DNA from 4 places in the Dactylosporangium sp. McL0621 genome. Region 4 is predicted to be linked to each of the others. Evidence: riboswitches for the same ligand, from Rfam matches in the RefSeq annotation. Region 4 holds a riboswitch; each other region holds the start of a gene.

Region 1 (4,173 bases), 2.8 Mb from region 4:
GGCTCGGCGTTCGCGGCCAGCAGGCCCATCATCGCGGCGACCGAGTGCCCGACGAACACGACCCCGTGCAGGTCGAGCTCGTGGAGGAGCTCCAGCAGATCGTCGGCGTAGCCGCCGAGGGTGGAGTAGCGCTGCGGGTCGAAGGCCTTCAGGTCGGAGCCGCCGGCGCCGACGTGGTCGAAGAGCACGACGCGGTGTTGGCCGGCGAAGCGGGGCGCGACGAACCGCCACATGTTCTGGTCGCAGCCGAAGCCGTGTGCGAACACGATCGCCGGGGCGGCGGCGTTCTCGGGGCCGAGGAGCCTCACGTTGTTACGCAGCACTGCGCTCACGGCCAGTGACGTTACTAGCGCCCGCCGTGCGCGAACAAGGGGTCAGAGGGCTATTGCCCGCGATCGGGGCGGCGGTCATCTCCGCCGGGCGAGGCGGCCGGGCCGCGGCTCGAAGACCGTTGCAGGGCAAGGACGGTCAACTAGGAGGAGGCACCATGAGTGAACTCGTGGCGATCGGCTATCCCGATCTGGCCACCGCGAACTCGGCCCGTGAAAGGATCATCGAGCTGCAGCGCCAGGGGCTGATCACCGTGCGCGACGCCGCGGTGGTCGAGGCCGGCCGTGACGGCAAGGTCAAGCTGCACCAGTCGACGAGCATGGCCGGCGTCGGGGCGGCCGGCGGGGCGCTGTGGGGCGGCCTCATCGGCCTGCTGTTCTTCGCCCCGTTCATCGGCATGGCGGTCGGCGCGGCCGCGGGCGGCGTCGCCGGCAAGTTCACCGACACCGGGGTGGACGACAAGTTCATGAAGGACGTCGGCTCGGCGCTCGAGCCCGGTAACGCGGCCCTGTTCCTGCTCGTCGACCAGATCACCGTCGACAAGGTCGTGGCGGAGATGGAGCCGTACCACCTCGGCGGCCGCCTCCTGCACAGCTCGCTCAGCAGCGAGGCCGAGCAGCGTCTCCGCGACGCGCTCGAGGCGGCCCGCCTGGCGCGGGTCTGACCGTTCGGCGGGCCCCGGACCGGCCGTGTCCGATCCGGGGTTCGCCGATCGTCGTGATGGCGTGACCGTCATCGCCGTGTTCTTCCTCAACGGCCTCACGCTGTCGACGTACATCGTGCGGGCCCCCTCGTTCAAGGCCGGGTACCACCTCACCGACGGCCGCTTCGGCCTCACCGGCCTGCTGTTCGCGCTCGCCGCCATCGCGTGCATGCAGCTCGTCGGCCCCCTCACCGCCCGCGTCGGCGCCCGGGCGATCCTGCGGGTCACCCTCGCCGTCATGCCGGTGCTGCTGGCCGGCCTCGCCGTCGCGCCCGGCCCGTGGTGGTTCACCGCCGGCACGGCGCTGCTCGGCGCGGTCCACGGCACCACCGACGCCGCGATGAACGCGCTCGCGGTCGCCGTCGAGCGCGGGGCGGGCCGGCCCATCCTCAACGGCTGCCACGCCGGCTGGAGCATCAGCGCGGTCGTGGCCTCGCTGTCCACGGCCGTCCTGGCCCACGCGGGCGTGTCGCTGGCCGTGCACGCGGTCACGGCGGGCGCTCTGCTCCTGGCCGCCGGTCTGGTACTCGGGCCACGCCTGCCGGACCCGCCGGGCGCCGCGGCGCCGTCGTCCGCGCGGGCCGCCTGGAGCCGCCCGCTGCTCGTGCTCGGCCTGACCGCGACGGCGCTCATGATCTGCGAGGGCGGCGCGCTCGGCTGGGGCGGCATATTCCTGCACGACGTGCGGCACGCGACGCTCGGCCTCGCCGCGATGGGGATCACCGCGTACACCGGCGGCCAGACCCTCGGGCGGCTCACCGGCGACCGGCTCACCGCCCGCTGGGGGCCGGCCCGCTGTTCCGCCTCGGCGTCGCCGTCGCCGCGACCGGCCTCGCGACCGCGGTGCTGGCCCCGCACCCGGGCGCCGCGGTGGCGGGGTTCGCCCTGACCGGCCTCGGCTCGTCGGTGCTGATCCCGCTCACCTTCAGCGCGGTGGGACGGCTGCCCGGCCCCGAGCCCGCGGTCCTCGTCGCCCGGCTGACCACCTTCATGTACGCCGGCATCCTGCTCGGGCCGGCCCTGATCGGCTGGTCGGCGGAGTTCGTCGGGCTGGCGGCCACGATGACGGCCCTGGTACCGCTGCTGCTCAGCGCCGCCTACGGATCTTTGAGTCTGCGTTAAGTGTTGCTTAGATCGGGGACTGTGCGGTTCCGCCGCCGAGATGTTCTCGTTACGTTTGGTCCAGTCGGCCGGCAGTCGCCGCCCACCCCCTGGGCGGCCCGGGCCGGCGCCGCCGAGTCGTACGAAGGGCCTGGGAGCAGGCGCGACGCACGAGCCGGGGACCCACTTGGGGCTCGCCCCGTGGGGTGAATCCGCGCCCGTCAAGGTCGCGGTAGGGCGCACCTTCCTCCCGCCCGAACCCGTCAGCTAACCCGGTAGGCGGTCCGGAAGAAGGACGCTGCCGTGTTCAACGGACGAACGGCACTGCGCTCGCTGCTCATCGGGGTGGCGGTCGCGGCGATGGTCGCGCCGGCGTGTGCCGCACACGCCGACCCGACCCATGAGGAGCTGCAGGCCCAGATCGACCAGGGCAACCGGGACCTCGAGCTCATCGTCGAGCAGTACAACAAGATCAACGGCGATCTGGAGGCCACCCAGGCCTCGATCAAGCAGCTGGAGACCGACCTCCAGCCGCTGCAGGCGAGCATGGACGCGGCCCGCGCCACCGCCGACCAGATCGCGGTCAACGCCTACAAGACCGGTGGCAACCTCAACACCTGGTCGCTGATGCTCGGCGCCAGCTCCTCGGACGGGTTCTTCGACCGGGTCGGCACGCTGCAGCAGATATCCCGCAACCAGCAGGCGGACCTCGCCAAGTACACGACCGCGAAGTCCGGCGTCGACACCGAGCAGAAGCGCCTCAACGAGACCCTGGCGGCGCAGAGCCGGCAGAAGGCCGACATCGAGGGGCGGCGCAAGCAGATCGAGGGCAACATCGTCAAGCTCGACGAGATGCAGCGCAAGGCCGACGCCGCCGCGGCGGCCGCGGCCGCCAAGGCCAAGACGCCGACGAAGACCACGACGTCGAACCCGAACCCGGGTCCGCCGCCGGCCGTCTCCGGCGCGGCGGGCAAGGCGGTCAACTACGCGTGGGCCCAGCTCGGCAAGAAGTACGTCTTCGGCGCCGCCGGCCCGAACACCTTCGACTGCTCCGGCCTGACCATGATGGCGTGGAAGGCGGCCGGCGTCTCGCTGCCGCACAACGCCGCGCAGCAGTGGGGCAAGGTCCGGCACATCACGCGGAGCCAGCTGGCCCCCGGTGACCTGGTGTTCTACAACGGCCTCGGGCACGTGGGCATCTACATCGGCAACAACCAGATCATCCACGCGCCGAACAGCCGGACCGTGGTGAAGGTGGCCCCCATCGACATCGACTCGCTGTACGGCTACGGCCGCCCCTGACGGGTCGCATGTCACCACCGCCGCGGACCCCCGCTCCACCCCGAGAGGGATGACGAGCGGGGGTTTCCGGCGTGCCGCTCAGGCACCCAGGTGGCCCTCGCAGGTGCCGTCGGTGGACTTGGTGCCGTCGGGGCAGACCGAGTTCACCCACGACGTGCCGCCGAGGCGGGCGCCGCCCAGCCGGGCGCCGCGCAGGTTGGAGGCCTCGAACGTGGCCCCGGTCAGGTCGGCGCCGCGCAGGTCGGCCGCGGCCAGGTCGGTGCGCAGGAACGACACCGCGTGCAGGTCGGCGTCGCGCAGGGTCGCGTTCTGCAGGCCGACGTCGGTCAGTGAGCTGTCGCGCAGTACCGCGCCGCCCAGGTCGGCCCGGGTCAGCTTCACCTGGCTCAGCTGCGCCGAGCGGGCCGTGGCGCGGCTCAGGTCGGCGCCGTAGAGGTCGGCGCTCGTGATGGCCGCGTCCTGCAGCGTGGCCCGGTGCAGGTTGGCGCAGCGCAGCGGGCGGTCCAGGTCGAAGGCGGTGACCGTCCGGCCACTGAGGTCGGCGGCGCTCGGGGTGGTGCAGCGGGGGCCGTGCGCCGGGTCCGGGCCGCCGCCGCCGCCGTACCAGGTCAGGGCGGCCGCGGCGAGCCCGAGGCCGATGATCGACAGCCCGCCGACGGTCCGCGCGGTCGGCATGACTCGATCTTCCGCGCGTCCGGGCGGTGTGCCGGGTGAGCGGATGGGTTACCTTCCGGTAA
Region 2 (4,173 bases), 340 kb from region 4:
GAAGAGATCGAGATCTCGGCGGAAGTGCTGCAAAGGGCGCTCACCGCGACCACCAGGGCGGCCGACGAAGCGAACCCCGTAACCTCAGAGGGTGCTGCTATCCGACCGTGACCTCAACAAGGAGCTCGAAGGCGGCCAGCTGCGCCTCGAGCCTTTCGATCCGGCGCTCGTGCAGCCGTCCAGCATCGACGTGCGGCTCGACCGGTGGTTCCGGGTGTTCAACAACCATCTGTACACGCACATCGACCCGGCCATCCAGCAGGACGATCTCACGTCGATGGTCGAGGTGGACGACGGCGAATCCTTCGTGCTGCACCCGGGGGAGTTCGTGCTCGCGTCCACGCTCGAGGTGATCACGCTGGGCGACCAGCTCGCCGGGCGGCTCGAGGGCAAGTCGAGTCTCGGGCGGCTCGGGCTGCTGACGCACTCGACCGCCGGCTTCGTCGACCCCGGGTTCTCCGGGCACGTGACGCTGGAGCTGTCCAACGTGGCCAACCTGCCGATCCGCCTGTGGCCGGGCATGAAGATCGGGCAGCTGTGCATCTTCCGGCTGTCCTCGCCGTCCGAGCACCCCTACGGCTCGGCGGTGTACGGGTCGCGGTACCAGGGCCAGCGCGGACCGACGCCGAGCCGCTCCTGGCAGAACTGGCGGACCTGGCCGACCAAGTGATGAAACACGAAGGGCGGGCCCGCAGGCCCGCCCTTCGTCAAAGTCACGCCACCCGGCCGTACCCGGATATCGGCTCAGAATCGATCTTCTTCATCTGCACGGGCTGGCTCGAGTTCGGTGCGTGCACCATCCAGCCGTTGCCGACGTACAGCCCGACGTGGTGTTTGTCGGAGTAGAAGAAGACGAGGTCACCGGCCTTGAGGTCGGACCGCGCCACGCGCTTGGTGTCCTCGTACTGCCACATCGTGTAGTGCCGCAGGTAGGTGACACCGACCTGCTTCCACGAGTACATCGTCAGGCCCGAGCAGTCGAACGTGTTCGGCCCCTCGGTCGCCCAGACGTACTTCTTGCCGATCTGCTTGCATGCGACCTGGGCGGCCTTGCTGCCCGGCGAGCCGTCGTACTGCTGCGGGCACGCGACCGGCGCGAGCGAGCCGGTGCCGGCCGCGCTGCCGTACGCCTGCATGCGCATGTCCTGCAGGGTCTTGATGTCGGCGTTGACCTGCGTCTCCTGCTTCGCCAGCGCGGCCTCCTGCTCGGCCTGCTGCGCGATGAGCTGGTCGATGGGGCCCTTCTGGGCGTCGTACTGCTGCTTGGCGACGAGAACGTCCTTGATCCGCGACTGCTCGTCCTTGGCCACCATGTTGAGCAACGTCATCTGGTCGACGAACGTGTCCGGCGACCCCGTGGTGAGCATGGCGTCGAGCTTCGAGACCCGCCCGTTCTTGTACTGCAGGACCGCGAACGCGCTCACCTTGTCGAAGGCGGCGTCCACCTGGGCCTTGAGCGGGGCGATCTGGTCCTCGAGCTGCTTCTGCTTGGTCTTGTTGGCGGCGAGCTCGAGCTTGAGCTTGTTGTGCTGCTCGATGACCGGCTCGATCTGGTTCCACTTCTCGTCGATCTGCTTCTCGACCTCGCCCGGCGAGGGGTCCGCGTGCGCGAGGCCCGTGATGCCGAGGGCGAGGGACAGACCGCCAAGGGTGGCGACGAGGAGCCGCAGCAGACGGGAGGGCCGCCTCGACCACCTCAGATGGGTCTCCACCGAGGAGTTACTCCTTCTTCCTGGCCGCCTACCGGGTTAGCTGACGGGTTCGGGCGGGAAGGTCGCCCTACCGCGCAATCGCGCGGATTCACCCCGATGGAACACGTGGGTCCCCGGCTCGAAATTCGACTCGACGGTGCCGCCTGGCGCACCCGGGTGGGGCGCGGACATCCAGCCGACCGGAATTCACGTTAAGGGCGCACCGTTCCCAGGTTCAAGTCGGAGCGCGATTGTTGTCCGATTTGTCCCTAAGGTCAGGCGATTCGAGTGACGAACACATCATCGATTGCGCCCACGAACTGATCGTTGTTCGCGCTGGTTCCCTTGCCGCCAATACACAACGGGTCGTCGTTCGCTATCGACAGTGACGGCGGTACCGCGGTGCGTCCCGCCTCGGCGCCGTCCACGACCACCGTGAGCAGGGAGTTACCGCGCGAACACGCGATCCGGTGCCACCGCCCGTCGGCGATGGACCGCGCCGCGACGGCCACGAAAATTGCGCTCGAACCAGTGCCGACAATCACACAACTGGGCTGTCCGGCCTCGCCGTCGACCTGCAGTTTGAACTGACTGTCACCGACCGAGAACCCTTTCTGGACCACATTGGCGCCTTTGGAAGTCTCATTCGGCTGAACCAGGACGGTGGCCCCGTACGTAATGGATCCGCGGCCCGGATTGAGAAATCCGGCCGGACCGCTCTGCACGATGGCCCGGGCGCAACTCTCCGCACCGTAATGCTCACACCGCGGCGGAAAGCGCACCGCAAGTCCGCCGTCGTGGGCGACGGCGGAGAGCTGCCCGCCGCCCGCGCGCCGCGCCCGCAGGCCGAGCCGCCCCGCCGCGTCGGTGACCGGCTCGCCGAGGCCGCCGTCGAAGGTGTACCGGATGCCGGCCTCGCTCCCGTGGGCCGCCGTCGCGTTCGAGGCCGGCCCCACTCCCGGCGCGCTGCCCATGCCGGGGCCGGGCACGAACGGGCCGGGCCGGGCGGACGTGCCGGGCCGGGTGGAGAGGTCGGCCCGCTCGTCCGACGGGGCCGCCACCCAGCGAACCGCGAGCCCGGCCACCACGACGAGACCGGCGAGCAGAGCACACAACAACAACCGTCGGCGGCGGCGCATAACCGCACATGATGCCGCGAATGCCGTGATCCGCGCAGTCACTCGGACGGCTACGTTTCAAAGGGCCGGTCCGGCTAAGGTTGCCGCTCGTGGCCCCCGAGGATTGGCGCAACGACACGCGAGCGTCCTACGACACCGTCGCGACCAGCTACGCGGACCTGGTCCGGGATGCGCTGACGAACGACGCGTACCTGCGGGCGACCCTCGACCTGTTCGCGGCGCTGCTGCCGCCGGGCGCCCGCGTGGCCGACGTGGGGTGCGGGCCGGGCCATGTCACGGCGTACCTGCACGCGGCCGGCGTGGACGCCTTCGGCATCGACCTGTCCCCGGCGATGGTCGACCTGGCCCGTACGACGCACCCGGCCCTCGCCTTCGAGGTCGGCGACATGACCGGACTCGACCTGCCGGCGGCCTCGCTCGACGGCGTGATCGCCTTCTGGTCCCTGATCCACATCCCGGACGACCTGGTGCCGCAGGTGCTGGCCCACTTCCATCGGGTCCTGCGCCCCGGCGGCCGGCTGCTGCTGGGCTTCCACGTGGGCGACGCGCACCGGCTGAAGACCGAGGGCTACGGCGGCCACCCGATGCGCGTCCACGTCCATCTCCGCCCGCCGGCCAAGGTGACGGCCTGGCTGGAGGAGGCCGGTTTCACGGTCGAGGCCCAGCACCTGCTGGACCTCGCCGCGAAGACCCCGGGCGCCGCTGTCTTCGCCCGTCGGTAGAGCTTTTCCTACAGTCCGGTGAACGCTTCCCAGACCGAGGCCACGGGGCGGTTGGCGATCAGCGGCGACCGGCCGCCGTTCTCCGCCGTCACGTAGAGGTTGTTGGCGTTGGCGCGGATGCTGACGGTGCTGTTCCAGCCGGCCGACAGGTAGAACTTCTCCCACGCGCCGACGGCGGTGCGGTTGGCGATGAGCGGCGCGTTGCCGCCGTTCTCCGCGGTCACGAAGCGCTGGTTGGCGTGCGAGAAGAAGGCGACGTACCCGTCCCCGGCCTCGATCTCGTCGAACGTCTCCCACGGGCCGGGCGCGCCACGGTTGGCGATGAGCGGCGCGTTGCCGCCGTTCTCCGCCGTCACGTAGTTGTAGTTGGCCTGCGCGTCGATCGATATGTTGGTGGTCCTCGTCGCGTAGAACTGCTCCCACGGGCCGATCGCGGCACGGTCGGCGGTGAGCGGGCCGGAGCCGTTGTTGCCGCTGACGTACCGGTTGTTGGACACCGACAGCAGGCTGAACGACCCGTTCGCCCCGGCGATGACCTTGAAGCGGGACCCGTCGTCGCGCGCCGCGCCGTTCGCGGTCAGCTTGCCGGCCGGGTCGACGGTGAGGTACCTGCCGTTGACG
Region 3 (4,173 bases), 3.1 Mb from region 4:
GTGCCGGTGACGCTGACGCCGGTGCCGGTGCCGGCCCAGGCATACAGGGCGGGCACAGGTAACGTCTGCGCTGCGGCGATCGTGAGGGCCGCCGCCATCGTGGCCAGTCTTCGCATGACGCCTCCTGCCGACGCGTACGACCGATTCTCCGACGGCGCCCGGGTCCGCGGCTCGGTTGAACGGCTCGCGTGGCGCCCGACTCGGGCCACCCGTTCCGTGAAGGCGGAACCGCCCGGCAGCGCCGCGACGGTTCGGAACCGGCGTGCGGTTTGCCTAGTTCCGGAACAGGGCGATGGGCTGCCCGTCCTTGGGGAACGGCAGCGAGTGGTGGTCCAGCGGCGCGACGTAGCCGGGGTCGACGCTCCAGTGGTATCCGCGCAGCAGCCGGTGCATGATCGCCTTGACCTCCAGGCCGGCGAAGTACAGGCCGATGCACTTGTGCACGCCGCCGCCGAAGGGCTCCCACGCGAAGCGGTGCGCGCGGTCCTCGCGGCGCTCGGGCGCGAAGCGCTCCGGGTCGAACGCCGCCGGGTTGCTCCAGTAGTCGTCCATCAGGTGGGTGAACTGGAGGCCGAGCATGCAGAGTGTGCGCGCCGGGATGCGGACGCCCTGCACGACGGTGTCCTTGACGGTGTAGCGGACCAGGACCGGCACCGGTGCGCGCAGGCGCAGGGCCTCGCGCATGACCAGGTCGATCGAGACGAGCGACTCCAGCTCGGCCATCTCCGGCGCCGGTCCGAGGGCCAGCGCCTCGGCCCGGCAGCGCTCCTGCCACTCGGGGTGCTGCCCGAGGTACTGCAGCATCGTGGAGATGGTGATTGTCGACGTGTCGTGGGCCGCCATCATCAGGAAGATCATGTGGTTGACGACGTCGTCGTCGGAGAAGCGGTCGCCGTCCTCCGTCTCGATGTGACAGAGCACCGAGAAGATGTCGTCGGTCGCCTCGGCCCGCTTGACGGGCAGGTACCCCCGCAGGAACTGCTCGAGCACCTTCCGGCCGCGGTACGCCCGGCCCCAGCGCGTGAACGGCACGTCGGCCCGGACGATCCCGGCGGCGGCCTGCACGCAGGCGATGAACGCCCGGTTGACCCGCTCCATCTCGGCCGGGCCGGTGTCGCGGGCCCCGCCCATGAACAGATCGGCGGCGATGTCGAGGGTCAGTTGCTTGAGGCGGCGGTACGCCCGGAACTCCCGCCCGGCCTCCCAGTTCGCCATGCCACGCTCGATGGCGGGGTGCAGCCGGCGGGTGTAGCCGACCAGCCGCGGCCGGGTGAACGCCTCCTGCATGATCCGCCGATGCCCGCGGTGCTCGTCGAAGTCGATGAGCATCAGGCCACGGTGGAAGAACGGACCCACCAGCTGCGACCAGGCCGGCTCGTTGGCGAACGCCTTGTCCCGGTTCTGCAGCGCCTCGCCGCAGGCGTCGGGGCCGAGCAGCATCACCGTGTCCTGGCCGAGCAGGTACGACGGCGCGACCGGGCCGTAGTGCTCCCAGTGGCGCCGGTAGAGCCGGATCGGGTCGCGCTGGTAGTCGAAGATCTGGCCGAGCCAGGGCAGGCCGCGGTCCTCGCGGCGCAGCTGCGCCAGCGGACGGGGGCCGGCGGTGCGGGGTTCCGTAGGCCGGGCCGTCATGGCTCACCTCGCGATGGCATCCTCGTTCCACCCAGCCTGGTTCCGGGCGGCCATCGTGTCAACCACCATGTCCCGCCCGCGGGCCCCTCGACTACCGTCGATCCGTGGGCTCCGACGGCGGCCGTGCTGGAGATCGCGGGCCTGGACGTCGGGCTGTCCATGGTGTTCGCCGTCGACCCCGCGCGCAGCGCGGTAGTGGGCCGGCGGGAAGGTGACGAGCACGCGAGGGCCTGCATTTGTAGGAGGGGTGGGGTGGGGCGGACGGGGTGGGCCGGTGGATGTACCGCCCAGTAATGTCCACGTGTCTGAGCTGGTCGTTTGCCATCGCCAGATGGCGCCGGCCCGGACCCGTCGAGTCGCATTGTTGCGAACCGGGGACCCAAGCAGTCCCGGGGTGAATCCGTCGGCCTCCTCGCGTAGGTCGTGGTAGGGCGTGCTTCCCGCCCGAATCCGTCAGCTAACCCGGTAGACGGCATCGGAAGGAGCCTCGATGCACCAACGCTTCACCGCGCTGCTTCGCCGCCCGATCCCCGCACTGCTCGGGACCGCCTCGCTGATGGTGGTCTCCGTGGCGACCGCGGCGCTGCTCAACGGGGGCGCCGCGCCGGCCGATGCGCACCCCGTCGGGACCGCGGCGCTGAGCACCGCGACGCCCGCACAGCCGAAGGCGACCACGCCGCCGGCCCCCGACCTGCTGGACACCGCGCCGGCCGAGAACACGGTCAACTTCGACTTCCAGTTCCAGCCCAACTTCTACTACTGCGGGCCGGCCTCGACCCGCATCGCGCTGACGTCGGTGGGCGCCGACCTGTCGCAGAACGACGTCGCCGCTCGCCTCGGCACCACGGTGAACGGCACCAACTCGGTCGCCGACGTGACCAGGGCAATGAACGGCGTTCTGGGCAAGGAGGTGTACCAGGCCCGCTTCATCGCCGGCCAGCGCGCCTCGGCCGGCGAGGCGCGCGAGCTGCAGTACGACGCCGTCCGTGCGCTGAGCACCGGCCGGGCCCTGGTCGCCAACATCGTGGGCGGCGCCACCGACCAGGCCGGCACCTACCACGAGTTCCCCGGCGGACACTACATCTCCCTGGTCGGCTACCGCGACCACGGCCGCGCCGTGCTCATCGCCGACCCGTCGGGCATGTTCGGCCCGCGCACGTACTGGATGTCCACGGACACCCTGGCCAACTGGGCCGCGGCGCGCGGCTACGTGGCCTGAACCACCTCCGTGGGCGGCGGCAACGGGCCGGGGAGCATTGTTGCCGCCGCTCACGGTCAGGCCAGGTCGGCGGGGCAGGTTGCTGGTTCCCGCCCGGACCAGGGCGATGACCGGCCCGACGGTGTACAGGGTTCTCGGCGTTCAGTCCTTGGCCAGGACGATCACCCGGTCGTCCGGGGCGAACGTCACGCTCGCCGCCTTGTCCGGGTTGAGCACGATCCCGTACGCGGGCGCGGCCTGCGCGTTCGCGGCCAGCCGGTAGCCGACCGCCGACTCGCCGCGCAAGCGGGCCGCCTCCAGCACCGTCTGGAAGTTGAGCGGGTGGCCGGCGCGGACGTACAGCTCGGCGGGCTTCAGGTAGATCTCGCTGCCCCCGGCGTCGAACAGCCGGCCGAACACGTCGGCGAGGTGCGGGTTCTCCGAGACCTGGGTCGTCATCAGGCTCAGCAGCTTGTCGCTGACGATGAAGTCGTCGGCCTGGGTGACCTGGGCCAGCTGGCGGTTGCGGTCGTCGCCCATCTCGCTGACAATCGAGAACTTCCCGTCGAGCTTCTGCTCCATGTCGCGCAGGTGCAGCAGCGTCACGAGGGTCCGCGAGTCGGCGACCTGCCGGTCGACGTCGTCGTAGCACAGCGCGATGACGTGGTCGAAGTCGTCGATGCCGAGCGACTCGAGCACGGCCCGGTCGGCGCTGTCGTCCTCGGTGAGGCTCAGCGACAGGTTCCGCACCTCGGCCGCGAGCCGCTTCAGGCTCAGCGACACGTCGTGGTGGCGCGCCACGACGACGACCTCCGAGCCGGCCGTCAGGTACTGGTCGAGCTGCTGGACGACCCCGACGGCCCGCTGGTTCCAGCCGAGGATGAGGGCCCGCTTCGGCGCCGGCACGGGATCGGGGCCGGCCACGATCAGCTCATGGTGGATCGGCGCGGGCGGCGCCATCACGACGGTGTCGTCGTCGGCGGAGATGGCGAGCAGGTGGTCGCCGTCGGCGATGCGGTAGTCGCCCGGCGGGTTCAGCAGCACGGTCCCGTTGCCCTGGCGCACGCCGAAGATCGCCGAGGTGCGGTACGAGTGCAGCGCGGTGGAGTACGGCTGCCCGGCCAGGCTCGGCTCGTGCCGCACGTAGATCTCGTCGCCGCCGAAGTCCAGCAGGTCGGTGTAGACGACGGACAGCCCCGACTGCAGGCACGTCTGCACGATCAGGCGGGCGGCGACGCTGGTGGCGTCGATGAGGTACGCGGCCGGACCGCCGGCCAGGCGCGCGGCCGGCATGTTCGACTGCTCGGCGACGCTGCCGACGATCGTGCACCGGTTCTCGGCCT
Region 4 (4,173 bases):
GAATGTCGATACGGAACTCGGTGATCGCTGTCATGGCTCCAGACTGACGACCACTGCGGACAACTTCGGTCCTCAAATGAAGGAGGGCTGAAAGACCTGGCGGCGGCCCCCCACACCCCAGGGAGGGCCGCCGCCAGGTTCGGAAGGAAGCAATGAATCAGCAGGACAGGGAGCCGGCCCCCACGCCCGTGCCCAGGATCGACACGAAGCGCTGGTACGCCGACACGCGGCTCTGCACCTGGGCCGGGTTGCGGCCCCCGCACTCCAGGCTGCCGTTGATGCTCCGGATCGTCTCGCCGAAGCCGGCGCCGTTGACGATGGCGTTGTGCGGGGTCATGGTGCCCGGGCCGCTCTGAGTGTTCCAGTACCAGAGGGCGGTCTTCCAGGCCACGGCCGAATCGGTCTGCACGAGGTTCGGGTTGTGCAGCAGGTCGATGCCCAGCGCGTCGCCCGCGGCCTTGTAGTTGAAGTTCCACGACAGCTGGATCGGGCCGCGGCCGTAGTACGCCGACTGGCCGGCCGGGCAGCCGTAGGACTGGCTCGTGTCGCAGTAGTGCGGGTAGTTCGCGGTGTTCTGCTCCACCACGTACACCAGGCCGCCCGTCTCGTGGTTCACGTTCGCCAGGAACGCGGCCGCCTCCTGCTTGCGCACGTCGTCCGAGCCGGTCTTCGCGAAGCCGGGGTACGCCGACAGCGCCGCCACCAGGCCCGAGTACGTGTAGAAGGAGTTCCGGCCCGGGAACATCTGGTTGAACTGGGCCTCGCTCACGACGAAGGAGCCGTTCGAGGGGGGAGGAGTCGTCCCGCCACCAGTTCCACCACCAGTGCCGGTGCACGCGTACGGGTCCCAGTACCAGGTGCTGATCACCGGGCTGTAGCCCGGGTTGTCATGTTCGGCGACGTAGAAGTTACCGTCCGTGAACTTCACGATGTCCCCGGTCGCGTAGTTGCGGCCCTGCACCCACGCCGGGAAGCTGCAGCCGCCCGCGGTGCCGGTCTGGGTCGGGGGCTGCGGGGTCGAGCCGCCGCACGAGCCCTGGTCCTGCCAGACGCCGGTCGTACCGGGGGGCGCCTCGTTCTGCGTCCACCACTTGGCGAGGAAGTTGTGGCCGTTGCGGGAGACCGTCGCGCCCCCGGTGTAGACCGCCGAGGCCTGCCAGGCGGGGCTGCAGGACGCGGCCGACGCGGGGAGCATGTTGAAGACCGCGACCACCCCGCCCACGACGGTCACCGCGGCCAGCATCGCCCACAGGCGCACTCTCGACACCGTTGATCACTCCTTACCCAGGTCGTCTGACCTGCCCATCCGACCAGGCGGAGGGGCGTGAAGGAGCGAACGTCATCTTTTTATGAAGAATATTTACGGTTGTCTTGAGACATGCGGCCCGGCGGTGATCTACGTCACTGCGGCGTGTCTTCAACTGGAAGAGGACAAACCGTCCGGTGCGCGAATTCGGCGCCCTGGGTACAGTGACCCACGGTCACGTCCACGAGGGCACCGCCCCCGGTGCCGGGCGAGGCTGCCGCCTAATCGCCGCACTGTGGCGAGCCGGGGACCCACCGTAACGTTGGGGTGAATCCGCCCTTCTCCCGAAGGGTGGTAGGGGTCGTTCCGTCCCGAACCCGTCAGCTAACTCGGTCGGCGGCCGACGGAAGGAACAACGAACAAGATGTCATTGCGACATCCCTACCGGCGCCTGATGGTCGCGCTGCTGGCGGCATTCGTGCTCGGGGGGCTCGCCGCCACGCCCGCCGCGGCCGAGCCCGGCGGCGACACCGGCGACGAGGGCTCCAGCGCGAACCCCACCCTGGGCTCCGTACTCGAGGACAGCACCCGGGCCTGGTCCGAGGCGAAAGAGAAGTTCGACGCCTCGGTCAAGCGCCAGGGCGAGCTCACCGCGCAGCTGCAGGCGACCGAGGCCCAGCTCGCGACGGTGCAGGACCAGGTGGCCTCGATCGCCGTCGCGGCCTACCGCACCGGCCCGCTCACCACGTTCGCCGCGCTGATGGACTCCGGCAGTCCGGACGGCTTCGCCGAACGGGCCGGCACCATCAACCAGATCGCCCACCACAACGACAACCTGCTGCACCAGCTCAAGCAGCTCAAGGACAGCCAGGCCGCGCAGAAGAAGGCGCTCGAGGACGAGGTCGCCGCGCAGCAGCAGCAGGTCCAGACGATGGAGCAGAAGAAGAAGGACGCGGAGAACGCCCTGAAGCTGGCCGGCGGCCCGAGCAAGGGCTTCGTCACCGCCAACCTGCCGACCGCCGACCCGGTGCCCCGCACGTCCACCGGCGCGCTGCCGAAGGAGTCGTGCAGCGTCAAGGACCCCACGACGACGGGCTGCATCACCCCGCGCATGCTGCACGCGATGCAGGAGGCGCAGAAGGACAACTTCAAGCGGTTCGTGGCGTGCTTCCGCCCGAGCGGGCCGTACGAGCACCCCAAGGGCCGGGCCTGCGACTTCTCGGTACAGACGAAATCGGGATTCGGCGGCGTGGCCTCCGGTGACGACTTCGTCTACGGCAGCACGCTGGCCGCGTACTTCGTCAAGAACGCGAATGCGCTCGGCGTGATGTACGTGATCTGGTTCAAGGAGATCTGGACGCCCGCCGTCGGCTGGCACCATTACAGCGGCGTCGCCGGCGATCCCTCCAGCGACCACACGAACCACGTGCACCTCTCGATCCTGTAATCCTCAAAGACGCGAGCGGCCGGCCGATGGGGCAACCGTCGACCGGCCGTTTTCCGTGGCAAGGGGATTGCAGTGAAGTACCGTCTCGTGACCCGCAGCGACTTCGACCGACTGGTCTGCGCGGTCCTGCTGCGCCACCTGGACCTCATCGGCGACATCACGTTCGTGCACCCCAAGGACGTGCAGGACGGTGCGGTCGACGTGGGCCCGACGGACATCCTCACCAACCTGCCGTACGCCCCCGGCGCCCACCTGGTCTTCGACCACCACCACTCGGAGACGCTGCGCACCGGCGGGCTGGCGAGCAACCACGTCATCGACGCGGAGGCCCCGTCGGCGGCCCGGGTGATCTGGGGAAAGCAGAAGCTCAACACGGTGTTCGCGGTCGGCAGGTCGATCCTCGACCGCAGCTCGCCGACGGACATCGGCTCGGTCATGCTGCAGTACGGCGGCGGCGGCCACCTCGCCGCCGGCACCTGCCAGGTCCCGCACGACCGGTCCGAGCAGGTCCTGCACGAGCTGATCGAGAAGGTCGGCGCCCCGATGAGCTCGAGCGCGAGCCGCAAGGGCTAGCCCCTGGAGGAGCTACAGGAGTTCCGTGTCGCGCAGCAGGCGCCACAGGCCGGCACCGTCCGGGGCGCCGAGCCAGCGCCAGTCGTCGGGCGGGAACCGCCGCGGGTTGCCGGCCACGCCCGGGACCGCGCCGGCCAGCACCGCCTGCGTGGGCGAGAGGTGCCGGATCGCGACCGCCGCGATGCTGTCCGGGTGCTCCGCGGCGAACTCGGCGTAGATCTCCGGGTCGTGCTGGCCGTCGTCGCCGACGAGCAGCCAGCGGATGTCCGGGAACTCCTGGGCGAGCCGGGACAGCGAGGCCCGCTTGTGCGCCTGGCCGCTGCGGAAGAACCGGTCCGCCTGTGGCCCCCAGTCGGTGAGCAGCAGCGGGCCGGCCGGGTACAGGTGCCGCGACAGGAACCGCGTGAGGGTCGCCGCCACGTTCCAGGCGCCGGTGGACAGGTAGAAGACGGGCGCGCCCGGGTTGGCGTTGACCAGCCGCTCGTACAGCACCGCCATCCCTGGTACCGATGCCCGGGCGTGCTCATCCAGCACGAAGGTGTTCCACGCCGCCAGCAGCGGCCGCGGCAGCGTCGTGACCATTACCGTGTCGTCCACGTCGGAGACGATGCCGAGGCGGGTGGCGGCCGGGTCGATGATCCGGACCGGCGCCTCGACGGGGTCGCTGTCCTCGCACTGCAGCGTCACCGTGGCCCAGCCGGGGGCCAGGTCGGCCTCGACCACGAAGTCCACGAACCCGCCGCGGTCGCAGCGCACCTCGCAGGTCTGCCCGCCGGCCTGGATCCGCACGAGCGCGTTGCTGACCGACACCGCGGTGAACGAGCGCCAGCCGCGCAGCTTCTTGAGGCGCTTGCCGGGCTTCGGGTCGATGCGGGCCAGCAGCACCCGGCCGAGCACCCGGACCCAG

Evidence for each region. A riboswitch is a leader RNA that binds a small molecule or an ion and turns the genes downstream of it on or off. The one in region 4 is predicted to bind cyclic di-AMP.
Region 1: it holds a riboswitch for cyclic di-AMP, as region 4 does, so the genes downstream of both, ACPPVO_RS45715 (NlpC/P60 family protein) here and ACPPVO_RS59150 (coiled-coil domain-containing protein) in region 4, are expected to answer to the same signal.
Region 2: it holds a riboswitch for cyclic di-AMP, as region 4 does, so the genes downstream of both, ACPPVO_RS00420 (NlpC/P60 family protein) here and ACPPVO_RS59150 (coiled-coil domain-containing protein) in region 4, are expected to answer to the same signal.
Region 3: it holds a riboswitch for cyclic di-AMP, as region 4 does, so the genes downstream of both, ACPPVO_RS44680 (C39 family peptidase) here and ACPPVO_RS59150 (coiled-coil domain-containing protein) in region 4, are expected to answer to the same signal.

What each region holds. Positions count from the first base shown of each region.
Region 1 covers NZ_CP188259.1:9,644,455-9,648,627, reverse strand. Annotated here, with positions in the region: gene ACPPVO_RS45735 (alpha/beta fold hydrolase) at 1-332, opposite strand, end outside; gene ACPPVO_RS45730 (DUF1269 domain-containing protein) at 488-994, shown strand; gene ACPPVO_RS45725 (MFS transporter) at 1,056-1,922, shown strand; gene ACPPVO_RS45720 (hypothetical protein) at 1,904-2,155, shown strand; cyclic di-AMP (ydaO/yuaA leader) riboswitch at 2,273-2,430, shown strand; gene ACPPVO_RS45715 (NlpC/P60 family protein) at 2,438-3,436, shown strand; gene ACPPVO_RS45710 (pentapeptide repeat-containing protein) at 3,515-4,111, opposite strand; gene ACPPVO_RS45705 (patatin-like phospholipase family protein) at 4,173-4,173, shown strand, end outside.
Region 2 covers NZ_CP188259.1:89,829-94,001, forward strand. Annotated here, with positions in the region: gene ACPPVO_RS00410 (MarR family winged helix-turn-helix transcriptional regulator) at 1-111, shown strand, start outside; gene dcd (dCTP deaminase) at 92-670, shown strand; gene ACPPVO_RS00420 (NlpC/P60 family protein) at 714-1,712, opposite strand; cyclic di-AMP (ydaO/yuaA leader) riboswitch at 1,724-1,858, opposite strand; gene ACPPVO_RS00425 (LamG-like jellyroll fold domain-containing protein) at 1,967-2,830, opposite strand; gene ACPPVO_RS00430 (class I SAM-dependent DNA methyltransferase) at 2,920-3,552, shown strand; gene ACPPVO_RS00435 (beta-propeller fold lactonase family protein) at 3,561-4,173, opposite strand, start outside.
Region 3 covers NZ_CP188259.1:9,393,340-9,397,512, reverse strand. Annotated here, with positions in the region: gene ACPPVO_RS44690 (hypothetical protein) at 1-116, opposite strand, end outside; gene ACPPVO_RS44685 (cytochrome P450) at 274-1,632, opposite strand; cyclic di-AMP (ydaO/yuaA leader) riboswitch at 1,972-2,119, shown strand; gene ACPPVO_RS44680 (C39 family peptidase) at 2,123-2,851, shown strand; gene ACPPVO_RS44675 (CASTOR/POLLUX-related putative ion channel) at 2,993-4,173, opposite strand, start outside.
Region 4 covers NZ_CP188259.1:12,451,641-12,455,813, reverse strand. Annotated here, with positions in the region: gene ACPPVO_RS59160 (epoxide hydrolase family protein) at 1-34, opposite strand, end outside; gene ACPPVO_RS59155 (glycoside hydrolase family 19 protein) at 158-1,267, opposite strand; cyclic di-AMP (ydaO/yuaA leader) riboswitch at 1,515-1,661, shown strand; gene ACPPVO_RS59150 (coiled-coil domain-containing protein) at 1,671-2,693, shown strand; gene ACPPVO_RS59145 (hypothetical protein) at 2,766-3,266, shown strand; gene ACPPVO_RS59140 (App1 family protein) at 3,279-4,173, opposite strand, start outside.